Regions from separate parts of the Paenibacillus sp. FSL L8-0470 genome, predicted to be linked through region 3. Evidence: riboswitches for the same ligand, from Rfam matches in the RefSeq annotation. Region 3 holds a riboswitch; each other region holds the start of a gene.
The links. Region 3 has a riboswitch for cyclic di-GMP ahead of NST99_RS05045 (PA14 domain-containing protein). Riboswitches for the same ligand answer to the same signal wherever they lie in the genome.
Positions count from the first base shown of each region.

Region 1: linked by a shared signal. The riboswitch ahead of NST99_RS31835 (FapA family protein) and the one ahead of NST99_RS05045 (PA14 domain-containing protein) in region 3 are both predicted to bind cyclic di-GMP.
Region 2: linked by a shared signal. The riboswitch ahead of NST99_RS14600 (hypothetical protein) and the one ahead of NST99_RS05045 (PA14 domain-containing protein) in region 3 are both predicted to bind cyclic di-GMP.

Region 1 is NZ_JBBOZM010000001.1:6,982,548-6,988,923, forward strand. Features, by position in the region: gene NST99_RS31810 (ABC transporter substrate-binding protein) at 1-2, opposite strand, end outside; gene NST99_RS31815 (ABC transporter permease) at 1-829, opposite strand, end outside; gene NST99_RS31820 (ABC transporter permease) at 819-1,631, opposite strand; gene NST99_RS31825 (ABC transporter ATP-binding protein) at 1,621-2,727, opposite strand; gene NST99_RS31830 (FUSC family protein) at 3,040-4,143, shown strand; cyclic di-GMP riboswitch class I at 4,413-4,505, shown strand; gene NST99_RS31835 (FapA family protein) at 4,611-6,376, shown strand, end outside.
Region 2 is NZ_JBBOZM010000001.1:3,228,722-3,235,097, reverse strand. Features, by position in the region: gene NST99_RS14615 (alpha/beta fold hydrolase) at 1-189, shown strand, start outside; gene NST99_RS14610 (ketoacyl-ACP synthase III) at 487-1,485, opposite strand; gene NST99_RS14605 (hypothetical protein) at 1,530-1,889, opposite strand; gene NST99_RS14600 (hypothetical protein) at 2,025-3,080, opposite strand; cyclic di-GMP riboswitch class I at 3,131-3,222, opposite strand; gene NST99_RS14595 (nucleotidyltransferase domain-containing protein) at 3,349-4,119, opposite strand; gene NST99_RS14590 (RNA polymerase sigma factor) at 4,240-4,821, shown strand; gene NST99_RS14585 (DUF4179 domain-containing protein) at 4,790-6,376, shown strand, end outside; partial or broken gene NST99_RS14580 (GNAT family N-acetyltransferase) at 6,327-6,376, opposite strand, start outside.
Region 3 is NZ_JBBOZM010000001.1:1,092,845-1,099,220, reverse strand. Features, by position in the region: gene NST99_RS05050 (glycosyl hydrolase) at 1-655, opposite strand, end outside; gene NST99_RS05045 (PA14 domain-containing protein) at 863-3,262, opposite strand; cyclic di-GMP riboswitch class I at 3,275-3,355, opposite strand; gene NST99_RS05040 (sugar phosphate nucleotidyltransferase) at 3,492-4,865, opposite strand; gene NST99_RS05035 (UDP-glucose dehydrogenase family protein) at 5,367-6,376, opposite strand, start outside.

The DNA of each region.
Region 1 (6,376 bases), 5.9 Mb from region 3:
ATCTAGGCACCCCCACTTCAGCGGCCGGCTCTGCGATATGAACCGCCGGGCGTTGCTTCCGGCGGTTCAGGAAATAATAACCGACGACAAGCAAGATAGTGAAGAGGAAGATCAGCGTGGACAACGCGTTAATCGACAGCGATACACCTTGCCGCGCCCGTGAATAGATTTCCACTGAAAGCGTCGAATATCCGTTGCCTGTTACGAAGAATGTCACCGCGAAATCATCCAGTGAATAGGTAAGGGCCATAAAGAAGCCGCTGAAGATCCCGGGTTTAATGATCGGCAGAATCACCTTGGTCAGCACATCGCGGCGGCTGGCCCCGAGATCACGCGCAGCATCGGTCAGCGTCGGGCTCATGTCCTGCAGATGCGGCAGGATCATCAGCACGGCAATCGGCACGCTGAATGCAACATGCGAGAGCAGGACCGACACGAAGCCGAGCTTGATTCCGGCAATCGTGAACAGGATCAGGAAAGACGCGCCGATAATGACATCGGGACTGACAATCAGCACATTGTTCAGTGAGAGAAGTGTATTCTTGGCCCTCCGGCTGCGGATGCGCTGAATGGCCAGCGCCCCGATGATCGCAATCAGCGTAGCAATCGCCGAAGACAGCAGGGCAATCACCAAAGTGTTAATCATAATAATCATCAGCCGCGTATCCTGCACAACCTCACGGTAATAATCCAGCGTGAAGCCCTCGAAGCCATGCATCGTCCCGCCGCTGTTGAAGGAATAGTACATCAGGTAGAAGATCGGTGCGTACAGCACGGCAAAGACCAGCACCAGGTACAGATTTGAAATCCCATTCTTATTACTTCTCATGCCGCACCCCTTTCCGCGAGCTGCCCGACAGAATCATGAACAGCGCCATGATAACAATCAGGAAGACAGCAACTGTAGAGCCCATGCCCCAGTCCTGAGTGACCAGAAAATGCTGCTCAATGGCGGTGCCCAGCGTAATGACCCGGTTGCCGGCGATAAGGCGGGTAATCATAAACAGCGATAACGCCGGAATGAATACCGCCATGCAGCCGGAGCGCACCCCGGAGATGGTCAGCGGGAAAATGACCCGCCGGAACGTCGTCCACCCGGAGGCACCCAGATCACGGGCCGCATCTACAAGGGACAGGTTCAACTCGTCCAGAGCGCTGAAGATCGGCAGGATCATGAACGGGATAAAGATATATACCGAAACAAAGACAAAGCTGAAACCTGTAAAGAGGATTTGCTGCTCTCCGATGCCCAGCAGGTCGAAGACATTGTTGACCGGCCCGAAGGTCCCAAAGATACCAATAAAGGCATACGTCTTCAGCAGCAGATTAATCCATGTCGGCAGGATGATCAGCAGCAGCCACAGCTGCTTATGTTTCGTCCGGGTCAGCAGATACGCCGCCGGATAAGCCACCAGCAGCGAGAACAGCGTAATCAGGATCGCGTACCAGAAGGAGTTGAGCATCATTTTCATATATACCGGTGTAAAGAAGTTCACGTAGTTGTCCAGTGTAAGATGCCCGTCCAGATCAAACAGGGAGTAGTAGACAACCAGCAGCACCGGCGCTATGACGAACAGGGCGATCCATAAGTAATAAGGGATGAGGAAATACGACCGGCCCTTACTCTTCATGGCTCTCCACCTCGCCGTAAGCTTCCAGACGTCTGTCGAATTCTTCCTCCGTTTCCCCGAAACGCATAACATGAATCGCTTCCGGATCGAAATACAGCCCGATCTCGCTGCCGACCTCCGCCTTGCGCGTGGAATGGACCAGCCATTCGTGGCCGGACCCGTCGTAGCAGCTGATCTCGTAATGCACGCCGCGGAACAGCTGAGAATCCACGCGGACGCGCAGTTTGCCTTGTTCAACGGCAGCAATCTCCAGATCCTCCGGACGGATCACGATCTCCACCGCTTCATTCGGCTTCAGCCCCGCATCCACACATTCAAAGCGGTGGCCGTTAAATTCAACAATATAATCCTCAATCATCATACCGGGCACAATGTTCGACTCGCCGATGAAATCAGCCACGAAGCGGTTGATCGGCTCATCATAAATATCGTTAGGCGTTCCGCTCTGCTCAATACGTCCGCCGTTCATGACAAAAATCCAGTCGGACATGGCCAGCGCTTCCTCCTGGTCATGGGTAACGAAGATAAAGGTGATGCCCAGCCGCTGCTGCATTTCCCGCAGAATGTACTGCATTTCCGTGCGCAGCTTCAGATCAAGTGCCGAAAGAGGCTCATCGAGCAGCAGCACCTGCGGTTCATTGACGATGGCCCGGGCAATCGCTACACGCTGCCTCTGTCCGCCGGACATTTCATTAATGGCCCGCTGATCGTAGCCTACAAGGTTGACGAAGCGCAGCGCCTCCTGCACCTTTTGCGTGATGACCTCTTTCTTAAGCTTCTTGATCCGCAGTCCAAAGGCCACATTCTCAAATACGTTCAGGTGCGGAAACAAGGCATAGTCCTGAAATACCGTATTGACCTGCCGTTCGTTGGCGGGAATGTGGTTGATGATTTTGCCGTTCAAATAAATGGAACCTTCCGTTGGTTCAGCGAACCCGGCGATCAGACGCAGGATTGTCGTCTTTCCGCAGCCCGAGGGTCCCAGCAGTGTATAGAATTTGCCGCGTTCGATCTCGAAGCTGACTCCTTTTAACACGGCTTCTTCATCGTCGTATTGTTTGGTAACCTGGTCAAAAGAAATAATAGTGTCTTCCAGGGTAGTTATGGCTAACGACCTCCCTTACCTTATGTAGTACAACCTATTTTACCCGCTTCTCGCAGGGAACAATCTAAAGTGGCATGCTCAGCGCTGATAAGCGACAATTCCTCCCTTCCTTCGACACACTTCAATATATATAGCATATAGGATTAATGCAATATATGCGATAGCTTACAATGTTAAATGCAGCGCAGAAACTTAACAAGTTCGTAAAAACTATGCCCCGTTATTGTTGTTTTTGAGTGCTATAATGAAAATTGCTGAAAACCTAAAAATGTTCTCTTATTGATGTGAAAGAAGATGACTAACATGAACGAGGGGTTGCAGGACCGCCTTGAAAAATTCGGATTATCTCTATATATGATACGCGTTACGATTGCTGCTTCACTCTCCTGGCTTGCGGTTCACAGCTTGCATGGCGACAGTTATTTATACTTTGCACCGCTTGCCGCAATTCTTATCACCCAAGGAAGCGTCAAGGCTTCACTGGAAAAAGGGATTTACCGTCTGATGGGCGTTGTGCTCGGTGGAATTGTCAGCCTGCTCGTGGGCCATTTCTTCGACGTGGGGGCACTGTCTATTCTGCTGATGCTGTTGATCGGCATCGGTGTGGCCACCGCCTGCCGGATTAACATTCAAGCCGTTTCCCAGGTCGGTGTGACCTCCGTGCTGGCATTGACCTTTTATCAGGACCCTTATATCGTGTGGAGAGTCGCGGAGACCTTAATCGGCGTACTGATTGCCTTAATAATAAATATGATTATCGTCCCCCCCGGGGGGTTCGTCAAGGTGAAACGCCTGGCACTGGAAGGGACCCTGCTGCTGGCCGATGCCTTGACCGGACTCGCCGCAGAGAGCAGCAGTTCTAAGCAGGCTCCGGAGAGGCTGGTGCGTTCCGGACAACTGCTGGCGAAGAGCGACAAGCAGCAGAAAGAGCTGCACTATACGTTATCCCATTATCAATGCCGCAGCGGATTGCGGTCATTGACACAGGCAACCTCGCATCTGCAGAAGGTTCACCGCTACGTCAAGGAGATCGCTGAGGAGATTTCCCTCCTGCCTGCACATTATGCGGCAGCTGACTGGATGACAGAGGTCGTAACGGCAACCGCAGACTGCATCGCCCTGTATGGAACCAAAACTTTATCCGATGCCGAATGCACCCGTTCGCTCCCCGAAGCGCTGCGCCGCGCCCGGGATCTGCAGTTTGCCTGGTTCTCCGAGCTGCAGGGTCAATGCTCGCTGACAGCAGTCCGCGATCTCGGAGCCGTCTTCTCCCATCTGAACCGGGTGCTGGAGGAAATTGAACGGGCCGATTATGCAGCTACAGTTATACCGGCACCAGCCTCCGTCCGGTCCGGAAGCGCGCGCGCCGTACATCTTGTCAAAAGAGGGCTCTCCCACAAGCTATAAGCTTGGGAGCGTCCTTTTTTTGCAGAAACGACCCTGTCCTTTGAGATGAAGGCAGGGTCGTTTTTGCTTGTAATATCGCTTGGACTCAAAGCCGTCCCTTTTAAAGGGATACCAGAGAGATTTATTATTATTAAGTTGAAAAATTAATACTAAAGTACTAGAATTAAGCTTGTTTGTAGAATTATATTGGCAACCAACCCAGTATTGAACATTCCCTGTCGATTTGAGTCGATTAAATGACCTCATGCTGAATGTATATCATTGATCTATTTTTTTAAAGGCAAACTTCCCGAAAGGGCAGGACGCAAAGCGATGGGCCTAAGAATGTGAGACTATCCATTCATGGTCGCCAGGCTGCCAATTGAGATGTGACTTGGGTACCGGTAGGTGAAGACAATCTATCATAGTCCATGATGCTCTTTTCTGTACAGATACCATTGATTATACGAAGAAGCGAGGTTAGAGTAATGCCACAGCATATCATCGAGAAAAAATTCGGGCATGTATTTCATACCACAACGCCAATCGGTAACCCCGATCTTCTGGCTCTGCCCTCAGTGCAGGTTAAGCCGCTCCGTGAGGGAGATGAGGATAAGAACGGACGTATTATCGTACAGAACAACCAAATATTTATTACTCCTCCTCTGCCCGGCGGCAAACCCGCTGTCATTTCCTCCGTTCACCCTGTGGTGTTGAATATTAACCGGAAGACGGTGACAGATCCTACGGAGGTAACCCCCACGGACCGTATCACCTGGGAGATTTGCGAGAAGCCGCAGTATCAGATCACTGTATCCGAAGATAGACTGAAGGCCTACTTCACGCTCTACCGTGCAGAAAAGTACGCCTGGAAGCTCGCCAGCTCCCCGGCTGCAGCAGATGTCACGGTCCGGGCGGAACCAAATTGCGGCCTGCTGCTGTCCACCCTCACGGTGGACCAGATTATCGCCGGCTTCAAGAAAAGCTCCATTATGCGCGAGCTCAATATTCCGGCTCTTTATGCAGAGCTGAACAACCCTACCTATCTCCCGGTCTGCATCGCAGAGGGTAAAGCCCCTATTCCCGGCAAAAATGCCCGGCTGGAGCTGTTATTTGCCGAGGACAGGGAATATGAATTCATTCGGACTGCCGATCCTGCAGATTCCCTGAACCATCCAAGGGTTCCCTTTGTCCAGGAGGGAGAGGTCATTGCCCGTAAGCTGCCTGCAGAAGAGGGAGTGCCCGGCATCGACGTGTATGGCGGAATTATTCCCTCCCCGCCGCCGCAAGATATTCAGCTGGTCACTAAAGAATGTACAACCCTGCTGGCGGACGGCGGGATCGCCTCCCTCCGCCAGGGAAGGCCCCGCTTAACGGGATCTGGTCTGAACCGCAAGGTTTTTGATTTTCCCCAGACATATCTTGTTCCCGGGGACATGGACCCCGAAGCCGCCAAAATGATGTTCCCGGGTGATGTGGTCGCCACCAATGATATCGGAAACCAGACCATCCTTGAGGCTTTGGGAAATGTATACATATACGGCGACGTTACACATGCGACAATCACTGCTACCGGAAGCATTTTTGTCCAGGGCAAGGTTGTCAGCAGCCAATTGTACTCCGGTCATTATGGAGCGAGACATAACCGCCTCTGCATGTACTCCGCTCTCTTGATGGAGGAAATGACCAGTCTGAGAAAAGCGTCGCAGCAGTTGGCGAATACCGTCCAATCACGCCAGCAAACCGTAAAATACGGTCTGGTCGTTATGCTGCTGCTGGAAAGCAAATATGACCATCTCCCCGGCCTGATCAGTGATCTCCAGGAGGTTATTGCCGGGATGAATCCCGATTATCCTATCGACACCAAGCAATTGAGACATATGCTGGAGGTATTCCTGCACCCGGGGCAGTTCACCGATTTTTTCACGGATGCTGTACTAAGCACCTTTCTGAAGCTGTTGAAGGATTTGCATGACGCCATATCCGGGATGCAGGAGGAGAATACACGGATCGACATCGCCTCGTCACAGCATAGCATTATTAAATCCGGCGGAGATCTCCATGTTCATAAGGAGGGTATTCTGCACAGCCAGCTGTTCTCTTCCGGCAATGTCCGTTTCGTAATGAACGAAGCGGAATGCACGGACTCCACAGTCGAGGCGGCAGGCTCCATCAGCGCACAGACTGTAGGGAAGCAGTCCTCCGAGAAATCAGTGCTTACCGCCGGCAAAAATATTACAGTCCGCAAAATCTG
Region 2 (6,376 bases), 2.1 Mb from region 3:
CCAACACTTGTTATGGAAGCCGGGCTGGATTTACCCTTCAATAAGCAGATCTGCAGTTACGTACATAAGAATATTCCAGCTTCAGAACTCGTCCAGCTGCGTCAATGCGGCCATTATCCGCATCTTGAGCAGCCTGCTGAATTTATAGAGTTGATTCTTGAATTCTTAAATAAAGACCATATAAGTTGAACTTTAGACTTACCGAGCCGGCATAGAACGCAACTGCGGTGAATGTTTGGACTTCCGGCCGCTGTTGTCTTCAGATTTCTTGATTTTAACCGCTATTGGCGGTAGAAATCCGAAGACAAAGGCGGACACTACCGTTCCTCCAGTTCCAAAATCCCCCTCCGCTGCTTTTGCCTCTAGGTAGTTCTTTAGTTCAACTTATATAGATGGCTCGCCCCGGCGAAAACACACAAAAAAGCCTGCGGCAAAGCGCAGGCTTTCGTTGTTTTTCTATCGCGTTCCATTACTGTAATAGTGATGTTAGAGTCTCCACAAGGTAGCACAACTCGTAATACCCGCGCCTACCGACCACATAAAGAACAAGTCGCCGGGGACCAGCGTACCGTCCTTAATCGCATGGTGAAGGGTGATAAATGGACTGCTTGTGCCTGTGTAGCCATAAATATCCCCAATGTAAGGGAATTTAACGAGCTCCTCGTCCAGCTTGCCCGCGATATCTTTAATGACGCTCAAGTTTAACTGACTAAGGATATAGTGCTTCACATCACTTTTAGTATAGCCATGTTCCTGAAGCAGCTGCTCAATATTGGATACCGCTGTCGGGAAAGCCACATTGACATTGTACTCCGGATGAAGATAGATTTTTTTCTCTTCAAGCGACAGATGTTCTCCGTACATTTGTGTCATGCCTCCGGCAGGGAACTGCATATCCTCCGCCTTCTGCGTATTGGTGTAGTACGCCGAATCTATCAGGCCGGAGTCCGTATCCTCCACTCTCTCCAGCAGAACCGCACAGGCTGCATCTCCGCACAGGCCCTTGGACGCCAGGTCACCTTCTTTGTAGAAACGGGCAATCTGCTCCGACCCTACAATGAGTGCGTATCTAACTCTGGGAGTGGATATCATGGATCGGGCTGCTTGGTCAGCAGCGACAACCATACCTACACAGTTGGCATTGCTGTCATAGATAATGCAGGAATCTTTACCCTCCAGCGCCTGATGCACAAATGCAGCATCTGTCGGAGCGCTGAAATCATGTGTTCCTGAGGAGAATACGATCATATCCAAATCGCTTCCGCTGAGCCCGCAGCTCTTCAATAGCCTTTTGGATGCTTCAATAGCCATATAAAGCGTGCTCTCTTCATAGTCCGCCGCGTAATAACGATTCTTACGGCCAAAGAACTCCCAAATGCCGATAAGCTTGTCCGCTGAAGATCCGGCCTGCAGAGCCAATTCCTCATTGCTGATCTTATAGGCAGGATGGTACACTTCGGTGCTTATTATTTTGACATTAGCCATGGTCGACCACCCTCTGCTTAGATTTAGGATATACGATTTAGGATTTAGGATTTAACGATTGCCCATGCCTCTTCCACCGTGTCCACAAAATGTCCTTTAAATCCGGCGCTTGGAGCTACTCTCTGTAATTGAGATTTGGCTACCACTTTCTTCGGATTCACCAGAACCGCATGTTTAAATCCGTTATACAGCACATAGCAGCGTTCCAGAACCGGCAATATCTCCGGCTTGAAGGGCGCCATATCATTGCAGTCAATAATCAGAGACATCTCGTGAATCGGCAAGGTCGGCATGGACGCCTCGAATATTTCCACTTCTTTTACCGTTTCAGCCAATTCGGCAAATCCATGCAAGCTGATGAAGATGGTGTTGAATTCCGGGTACATTTTAGTTTCTGCGATCATTTTTTAACGCACTCCTCTAGTTGTTTTTTTAATTTGTGATTGCGGGATTCATTGGAAATAGGTTGATACCCAAGATTTACCGCTTTACTGCTATCATCAAATTGCACTTTTTTTTGATAGTTTCTAAAAATTTATTTATGGTGTTCTGACTATTGTACGAAGCACAATATAGTCATTCGCGTCGCGTGAGATCAAAGTGTCTTTATTAAAATACACAAAATTGTCCGCACTGCGGTTTCGTTCCCCAAGCAAAAAGAGTTCCCCGTTTCGGAGGTTCACTCCGCGGGCTACCAGTTTATTGTTCATCATTTCCGAGAACACCGCATAATTGTCACCCACGATTAATAGATCATTCCGGTCGCCAATTACCCATTCACGTTTAAGCAATACTTTTACCGGGGCTCCGGCTTTACTGCGGTCCATCGTCATATAAATGAAGTAATTTTTGGTCTTGCCGGCAGTATCCACTTCTTTGGAGTCAATCATCCAGACAATATCTTTACCATTCGAAGCTACGAGGTTGAAGGATTCATTTTCTTTCAGCTTATAAATCTCAGTTGTTTTTGAACTTGGCAGATCATACAGATACAACGTGCCGGTGTCCCATTTGCTATAGATGAACTTGTCATCTACAAACTGGTAGACCTGATCAAAACCGAGATCATTAATGGTCTGGGTTTCCAGCGTCGTTTTGTTAGTGAAGTAAAAATATGAGCTACTGCTGTGTGCATAATATTTATCACCCACACCGAGTAATTCCGGATTATTCACTTCCAGCGGAAGCTCGCTTGTTTTTTTGGTTTTCAAATTGTACTGTACCAGCTTCTTCGGGTAGATATTAATTTGCTTAGTCACTTCAATTGTGGACTCATAATAATAAACACTGTCTCCCAGGAGCTGCAAGTTCGTTTTGAACGTGTTAGTTGAAGTGACCTTCTCCGTCGTCTTCTTCTTCCAGTTATGTAAGTACAGCTGATAAGCCCCTTTGCTATCCTTCTCCAGTGAAGCGATCGTGTCACCTGTGAACTTGTAGTTGTAGTCAAGCGGCATGTTATATGCAGTTTTGACATCCGTAAAAGTGTACTTCGCAGCTGCGTGGACCGGAGTGGCAATCAGGGGGCCTGCAGCCAAGACCGCAGCCAGAATAAACGTTAAGCCTGGCCTCAATTTGTGGCGAATCTTCAAAAACATGTTTTTTTATTCTCCTTTTGTTGTATTTAGACAACAAAAAACCAAACTACATGAGCGTCCCCGCTGTCATGCCGCTTTCGTGAGCGGTTTAGACCGGTGGCTTTGCGTCTTCCGCCTTTCGGCGGAGTTGCCTTTGTTCATCAGCTGGCGCTTCCGAATCACAAACATATTTTGGTATTTATTATCTATCTAAATTTATAATTCGACAATAGCAGTCATTATCCTCCTTTTTTCTCACATTCAAATATTGTTCGCTGTATCTGTTTGGCTACGATAGTGCATAGATCCGTTTGACCATAAAATCGAAAAAACGTTGATTCCAGTTCTCTGACAGCCGTTCTGTCAAGTCTGCAATTAACGCTGCAGCGAGGTCCACCAGCTTCTTCACACCTGAAGGTAATGCGTCCGGTCCAAGACCATTTAACGCTCCTGTTAACTCATCCAGTTGCTGTGGACTGAGTTTGTGATGCAGTCTCTTAATACCTAGCTGCGCTGTAGAAGGATCTACTACATGCCGCAGAACCGCCATTAGATCTGCCGCCAGATGACTGCCGAGCCGATGTGCCCAGAGCAAATCGCCGCGAAGATACGCGGTTTCAAATTCCAGAAGGCTGAAAGTGAAACCGGAAAGGATCCTCGTAATCTCCGCATCCGACATGGGGAAGCTCTCTGCTGCCTTGTAGTTGGCAAGATATCCCTCGGGATCATACAGGACAAGGATTTGCTCAGTTTGTTTCAGACTCTCCTCAGTCACTGTATAAAGATCGAAATGCAGACCGTCTTCAAATACGCCAACAATTTGCGGGCCTACGAAGTTAGCTTCCGACCACAATATCAGCGGTTTATAGCTCTCCATATGGGATATTCTGCGCGCTAAAAAATCTGTCAAGCCCTCGCTGTGGACCAAACAGTACAAATCAACATCCGAGTAAGCATCCTGCTCTCCTCTGGCATGTGCGCCTTTCAGAAATACCGCCCTGACTGCCGGATCACCCTTTACGGCCAGGCCTACCTGACGGATTGCTTCGTCTTGTTTCATTCTCTCTTCCCCCTGCAATGTGTAGTATGATCTGAACATAATCTTTCTTTTTTATTAAAAGTGAGAAATATTGTGGCGCTGGTGCGTCTTATATACAAATAAATCAATTGGAGGCACTGGATGAAGGCACAGGAAAACGACGAACAAATCATTGCCGAAGTGCTGCAGGGCAACCGGGAGGCCTTTGCGGTACTTGTAGACAAATACAAGTCAAGCTTGTATGGTCTGCTGCTCGGTATGGGCGCCAGTCACCAGGATGCACAGGATTTGGCCCAGGAAACATTTATTAAGGCATACCAGAAACTCCGCGGGCATCATAGCCAATCAAGCTTTGCGGCTTGGCTGTACGCCATTGCGATCAACCACTTCAGGTCACTGAAAAGGCGGAAATCCCCAGGCCTAACAAGCAGTAACTTACTGGAGGAGAAGGATCGCGGGCCAACCCCTGAAGAGCAGTATATGCGTAAGGAAGACGAGCTTGAAATGCACCGGAAATTGTCCAAGCTTCCAGAACGATACCGGATTGTACTGCTGCTTCGCTATACCAATGAATTATCCTATGAGGAAATCTCAGCGATAACGGGAATGCCTATGCATCAGGTCAAAAATTGTCTCCACCGCGCCCGTCAAAAGCTGAAGAAACAATGGTCGAAATCCAGGGAGGGTTCCAATGAAAAAATGGGCTTACACCAATCACAATGACTTGTCCGGCACTGATAACGATCTATTGACGGATTCACAATTGTATACAAGCTCTAATCTAGCTGATGATTTCACAGAGCGCGTTATGGAACAAGTTCGCAATACAGAGATACTGCCTGCCTCCGGGCAACAATTATCCGAGATATCCGGAATGCAAACGGGCCGCACCCTAAAAAGAGGTTTAAAGTGGGGCAGCACTGTTGCTGCAGTGATAGGAATTGCTTCATTACTGTTCTTTATAGGCAAATCAGGTACAGTGTCAGAGACGCTGTCCAACCCTCCACAGAAGCCGTTCCTCCTTGCCAACCAGTGGGCAGAGCTTGGTCTTCTGGACGCCAAAATACTCGGAGTGGTGCAGCAGCCTGGCATAGAGAAAACCGATAAAGGCTATACCTTTGTCCTGCAGGACGTAGTGGCTGATCCTACCCGTTTGGTGCTTAACATTAGCATTACGGATAAAACCGGACATGCTGCCAACGACGCAATGTCCAAATTTAATACCAGCCAATTGGAAATCCATGATGAACAAGGACACAACATCGGAGAACTGAAAGAGATCATGCCCTTGGCCAGTGACATTTATGGAAACTCTGGTCAAGCCTCTCTGCTGTTGACTTACGTATTCCCTGATGAAGGCCCAGGAAGCACCGTAGTTATTCAAGGCAATATTCATGAACTGGCTTCAAACAGTGAAACAGAAAAGGTAGTCGCCGGAGACTGGAGTTTTAGCTATGAAGCAGATATGACCGCAGCACAGGCATTATCGGTAACCACAGATTTGAAGGACCATGTCTATAAAACTCCGGATGGGATGAAGCTGGAGATGGATCAAGTAATGCATACACCTGCAGGTGTCACACTGAAATTCAACACCTCGCTTACTGGAGAGGCAGCCAGCCTTATTTCTGCCAATCTTAATAACGCTCTTGGGCTCATGTTCCATTTTGAGGATGAGAAAGGTGAAGAAGTTTCAAGAATCAACCGTTACAAGTCCGGATATATTACCGACACTTCCTTCGGCTACACTGTCAGATCAACAGAACAAGCCGGCAAGCTGCACTGGACCTACTATTTCAAGAGCCTTCCATATGACAGCCGGCAAGTACGGTTCATCCTGGATGGTTACAATAGTCCCGTCAAGTCTAACGATTCAGTGACGTTCCATCCTCATGAGCTTAATGAGAAACCTGCAGTATTTAGTGCTCAAGGTGATGTGCTGAAGGTGAACAAGATGGAGATCAAAGAAATTAAGGATGAACCGGGAATATCCGGCTGGATGTCGGTCAGCGGCGAATTCACCAACAGATTTGCCAATGACAAGTGGGTCGCCCTCGATGGTAAAGGAAAGGAATACAAAGTTATCTTTAGAGGTGGTTTCACTATGGATGAGACAGTCACATTCGGTGAGACGGGCAATCATGTGAATGAAGCCTATCTTATTGCCAAAGGCATGACTGAGCTGCCCGAGGAGCTGACGCTCCGCCGGGTCATAACGGATAAAAGGTTTACCGATGTGAACTGGAGCTTTGCTCTGCCAAAAATCGAAGTGAAAAAA
Region 3 (6,376 bases):
TGAAGTTGTCCTTCTGCCCCCACCAGAACCAGTTGCCGTTCATCTCATGATAAGGGCGCCATAAGACAGGCACTCCCGCATCGCGCAGGTCTCCCAAATATTCGGCCACCTCATCAAGCTCAGCGATCAGGTTCTTATACTGTGGGGTACCCGGCGTAACATAAGCATTAAAATCCTCTTGGCTCAGGCTCATATGCACATTAGCCCATTCCGGGGAGGTACCCGGCAAATTCTGATGGAAGGTCATCGCCACAATTCCACCGCCTTGATGCCATTTGATCGCACTCTTCACGACATTCTGGCGCTGCTTCACGATGGTGTACTCCGGCTGGTTGTTAATCGCTCCCAGCTCATAACCATGTAATACGGCATATTGTCCGCTTGCATGCCTCAGCTTATTGTTGAATTCATCCGGGGTCTCCAAATAGTCATGCTGCCCGGATATCATTCCCTTGCCTCCAAGATCAACCAGATAGCTGAGCAGACCGGCAGCCTCCTCCGAAGCTGAGGGATTGATAGGAGTGATGGCAGCAGCAGGTGTAACTATCGTCCGGGGAACCGGAAGACTCCTCGCTTCTGACCAAGGCAGCAGGGAAAATATTAATATAAGCGGTAAAATCGTATTAAACAGGCGGTACTTGCGGTAAGTGTTCAAATCGTAATCTCCTTTCTCCAGGGAACTACCGCCACGGCACACAGGATGCGTTCCTATGCAGATTCATACATCCCGAGGCCAAATGGGGGCTATAGCTTAGTAGCCCTGCTGATAAGCAGGGCCACTAAGAGTGGACTTTAGGAATTATAATTGTAACGTCTTAACCAGCACCCGCCGGTGAATACAGAAGCTAACCAGTCGCTCTGCTTAGGAAGCGGAAGGAAGAAACAGGGCGCTCGCAGGAACAGTACCCTTCACTTGGCTTGGGCTTTCCCACATTAGACGCGCTCTGGCATCCCCTTGATTCTCGTAATACTCCACTTTAATATCATATAGCTGCCCGGCATTCAGGCTGATGCTTCCCATGCGTTCGGTTCCACTCTGTTTCATCCAGCTGTCAATCACAAGACTGTCATTGACCCAAACGCGGATGCCGTCATCTGAAGTAGTATAGATTGTGTACGTTTCACTGTAGAGCGGCTTAATCTTGCCGCTCCAGCGTACGGAGAAGAAATCGATGCCGATTGCAGCATCCGGGGTGCCTTGACGCCAATTGAAATCAAGAATGGCGTCGTTACGTACAAGTGCCGGAGTGCCTGACAGCAGCATATTATTGAAATATTCTGCCTTTAGTCCATTCTCAGCAGGTGCTGCTGTCGGTGTTGGCACTGGTGTTGGTGCTGCTGTCGTTTGCACCGGTGTTGGCGTTGGAGCTGGCATCGGTGTTGGTGCTGCCGTTGGCATTGGTGCTGGCGTCGGTGTTGGCGTTGGTGCTGGCGTCGGTGTTGGTGTTGCCGTTGGCACCGGTGTTGGCGTTGCTGTCGGTGTTGGCACCGGTGTTGGTGCTGCCGTTGCCGTTGAGGCTGGTGCTGCTGTCGCCGCTAAAGCCGGTTTTGCAATCAGGCTGAGTGTACTGTCCAATTCTGTCTGGCTGGCAGCAGCTGCCCCGGCATTCACAAACAATGCGCTGGCCGGAACCGTCACTTTGGCTTGGCTTTGACTTTGCCACATTAAGCGGATATTCGCATCGCCGGCATTCTCGTAATACTCAACCTTGATGTCGTACAACTGACCGCCTGTTAAAGCGATGCTTCCGGTACGCTCGGCTCCGCTCTGTTTCATCCAGCTGTCAATGACAGCTTTACCGTTAATATAAACGCGGATACCGTCATCCGAAGTGGTAAAAAACTGATAAGTCTCACTATACGTTGGCTTGATTTGACCGGTCCAGCGGACGGAGAAGGAATCTATACCGATTGAAGGATCCGGCGAACCCTGGCGCCAGTTAAAATTAAGCAATGCATCATTGCGCACCAAGGCGGGCGTACCGGAAAGCGTCATGTTTTTGAAGTACTCTCCCTTAAGTCCGCTCACCACAGGCGCTTCCACTGAATCATTAGAGTCAGGCGTTGGTACAGGTGCTGGCGTAACCTTAGGTGTTGGCGTTGCCGTAGATGTTGCCGTTGGTGTTGGCGTCGATGTTGCCGTTGGCGTTGGCGTCGGTGTTGCCGTTGGCGTTGGCGTCGGTGTTGCCGTCGGTGTTGGCGCAGTGGCCGGTGCACTCCAACTCTTATATTGATCCCGGGTCAGTGTATAGCTATCGCTCATGAAACTCTTAATCGTAGTTGTGCTGTTTTTCTCATAGAGCATTTTTCCCCAGTTCATCATGAAAACGAAATTTTTCTGGGAGAGCTTCAGTTTGGCTGTGCTGGGCATCTCACCGTTCTCACCAATACCTATCGGTTTACCGGCAGCCAGACTAAGCAAACTGTCATAGTACTTATTCATATAATCGTTATCATATATATCTGCTGCAAGAACATCCACTTTGCTAGCGCCCGGATAGGTCAGCGCATAAGGATCGGACCAGGCATTCGGTGCATTAGGGTTCCATACCCACAACAGATTGTTTAATTGATGAACGTTCACGAAACGGTCATACATAATATTCCACAGTTCAGCAAAATTACTTTTCTTCCCCCACCAGAACCAGTTGCCGTTCATTTCATGATAAGGTCTCCAAAGTACAGGAACGCCCGCATCCCGCAAGCTTTTAAGAGACACCGCCACTTTATCCAGATCCGTGATCAGGCTGGCGTATTCTGTCGTGCCCGGCGTTACATACCTGTTAAATTCCGCTTGGGTGAGCGGCTTCTGCACATTGGACCAGAGGTACGCCGTCCCCGGCAGATTCTGATGAAAGGTCATTGTGACAATGCCGCCGTTCTTGTACCAGTTGATCGCGCTGTTCACCACATTCTTGCGCTGCGAAGCAGCCGTACTCTCCGACTGGCCGCTAATTACGCCAAGCTCATATCCGTGAAGAGCAGCATATTCTCCGCTTGTTCCCTTCAGCTTGTTGCTGAATTCATCCGGGCTCTCCAAATAATCGTGCTGTCCAGTGATAATCCCTTTTCCGGTAATGGAATAGAGATTACTAAGCAGCTTGACAGCTTCGGCTGAAGCGTCCGGATTAACCGGCACTGCTGTGCTTGATGAGGCTTCTGCGGTTGAAGGCGACAGCCCAAACCCTAAAGGCACAGTGGTTAACAATATGGCAAGAGACAACAATGTGGACAGCAGACGAGACTTACGGTAAGTTTTCAAAATTATCTTCCTTTCGGTAGCCAGGCTGCCACTCTTGCGAAGGCCCTATGGCTTTGCGTCCCTATCTTTCGATTAGGTTTGCCTTGTCGTTTTGGAAGGATTTATCCCTCTTACCGTAAGTATCGTCCCTATGAAGTTTTTATTTAGAGCATTAATAAAAATAGATTAATAAATGGTTCTAAATGCCTGTTTTAGATTTGCAACAATTGGTTAAATAGATTATTTAGGCCTACGAGATAAACTGTTGCAAAGCTATATCTTCCCAATCCAAGGTGATGCGGATGTTATCCTCCTCTACCAGTTCCGAACCGGTCTGTACCTCAATAAACTCTACATCCGTCAGCGCAAGGATCGCATGTTTGGTGCCTTCCGGTATACGAACCACATCTCCTGCCTTGACATTATGCATCTTCTCATTAATCACAATGCTTGCTTCACCGCTGACAAATGTCCAGATTTCACTTCGTTTATGGTGCAGCTGGTAACTGATATTTTTACCCTCTTCGATAAAAATCCGTTTGGTCAGCACTTCATTTCCCTCATCGTATTTCACATAATCTATGACTTTATAATGGCCCCAGCGGCGTTCTTCGTACATCGGTCTTTGTTCAAAAGACTTCAGCACTTCCTTGATTCTCGGACTCTCCGCTTTATGGGTAACCAAAATCCCGTCCGGGCTGGCAGCGATAATCAGATCCTTCGCACCGATCACCGTAATCGGAATATCCAGCTCATTAATCAGGCATGTGCCTTCGGAATCCGCCGTCACGAACCCTTTGCCTACATGATTGCTGTTCATTTCTTCAGTTAGCGTGTTCCAGGTGCCCAGATCCTTCCAGAACCCGGCATAAGGCTGAACTACGATTTTCTCCTCTTTTTCCACCACTTCATAGTCAAAGCTGATGGAAGCAAGCAGTTTGTACTGCTTCTGCAGTTCCTCATAGTTCAGCGGCAATCCCTTACGCTGCAGAATATCAAGCAGATAACCCAGGCGGAACGCGAACACGCCGCAGTTCCAGAGGGCATTCCGGCTGATCAGTTCCTCGGCCTGCTCACGGTCAGGTTTCTCCTGGAAGTGGCTTACCTGCAGATAGCCGCTTGCTCCCGCCTCAGCGCTGGTAGGAATGATGTATCCGTATTTTTCTGAAGCATGCTCGGGTACTACACCCATTAGCGCCAGGTTCGCTCCGCTCTCCTGCATCGTTTGCTCAAGCTGCACTACTGTATCGAAGAAGGCGGCTTCCACATAAGGATCGACCGGGAGGATGGCCACGGTCTCGCTTGGCGAAACGCCTTCCATGGAATACAGGTAGGCTGCTGTCAGGGCAATCGCCGGAAACGTATCGCGGCGTTCCGGCTCAACGATGATAGGCACCTCGCTGCCAAGCTGGCTCTGAATCATTTCCACCTGGCTGCGGCCGGTAGCCAGATAAGCCGAACCCGACATATTAGCTTCCTCCAGCTGCCGCCATACCCGTTGCACCATGGATTCCGGTTCCCCCGTTGGGCTCTCAAGTACCTTCAGAAATTGCTTCGAACGTGAATCGTTAGACAATGGCCAGAGACGTTTACCTGAACCGCCTGATAGAAGTACCAGTTTCATATGGAACCCTCCTCATTATGTGTTGACGCGAAAATATCGGATTGTTATTGTGAGCTACGAGCTAAACAGCAACCTCGAGATGCTAGAATGTTTATAGCGCGCTGTTGCTGCGCGATAGCCTTCAGATACAACTGTTACGGGAGTCACTGCAAGGAATGTTTGGACTTTCGGCCGCTGTTGTCTGCAGATTTCTTGATTTATACCGCTGTCCGCGGTGGAAATCCGCAGACTGCATATGCTTCCGAAGCGAGCTTTCCTACGGAAAGCTTTCAGGCGGACGCATTCGCTCCTACAGTTCCAAAATTCCTCTCCGTTCCATTCCATAACAGCTTCCTTAGATGGATTCCAGCTGGGCTATGCGCCCTAGCAAGACATTCACGCCCGCGGCTTGCACCCGCAGGCGAAGCTCCCTGCTAAAGATCCGGCATTGCCGCTTGGTTGGCGGCAGGTAAGAGCGAAGTGCTTTACAGAGCTGAGAACTTAGCAGAGCAAGCTTGAGGCTTAGACCGCACCAGCCACGCTGGCCGAATACCCGCTCAGTCCGCCCATTTGCGGGCGTCCGACGGAATGGTACTCCAGGCCGGTGCCTTCGATCTGCTCCTTGGAGTAGACGTTGCGGCCGTCGATCAGAACCTGGCGGCGCATACTGCCCGCCAAGCGATGCAGGTCGATATCCTTGAACTGGCTCCAGTCGGTCAGCAGGCATACGGCATCGCTGCCTTCTGCCGCCTCTTCCGGCAGGCCGCACCAGCGGAGCTGCGGATGATCGTATTGCATTTTGAAGTTATCGGCGGCAATCGGATCATAGAGCTTCACTGTAGCTCCCTCCGCTACCAGCGCTTCGACGATTTCCCGGGCAGGTGCCTCGCGTACATCATCGGTATTCGGCTTGAAGGCTAACCCCCAAATTCCGATAACCGCGCCGCGCAGGCTGCCAAGCGACTCATGAAGTTTGGAAATAATCATAAACCGCTGCCCTTTATTCACCTCAACCACCGATTTCAGCAGCTTGAACTCATAGTCCACGTTGCCGGCGATCTGGATCAGTGCATTGGTATCTTTCGGGAAACAGGAGCCTCCATAACCGATTCCGGCCTGCAGGAAGCTTGAGCCGATTCTCCGGTCCATCCCCATGCCTTCCGCCACTTCGGTTACATCAGCTCCCACTTTTTCACAGATGTTGGCAATTTCGTTGATAAAGGAGATTTTGGTTGCCAGGAACGCGTTCGATGCATATTTAATCATTTCCGCACTGCGGATATCCGTTACGAAAATATTTTCAGTGAAGCCTTGATGAAGCTGGCGCATCGTTGGCTCCAAAAGCGGATTATCCAGACCAATCACAATCCGGTCAGGATGAAGCGTATCGCGGATCGCCGAGCCTTCACGCAGGAATTCAGGAGCGGAGACGATATCGAAGGGATGATTCGTGTGGGAAGCAATCAGATTGCGGATTTTCTCATTTGTGCCAACCGGTACAGTCGACTTGGTCATGATGATTTTATAGCCTT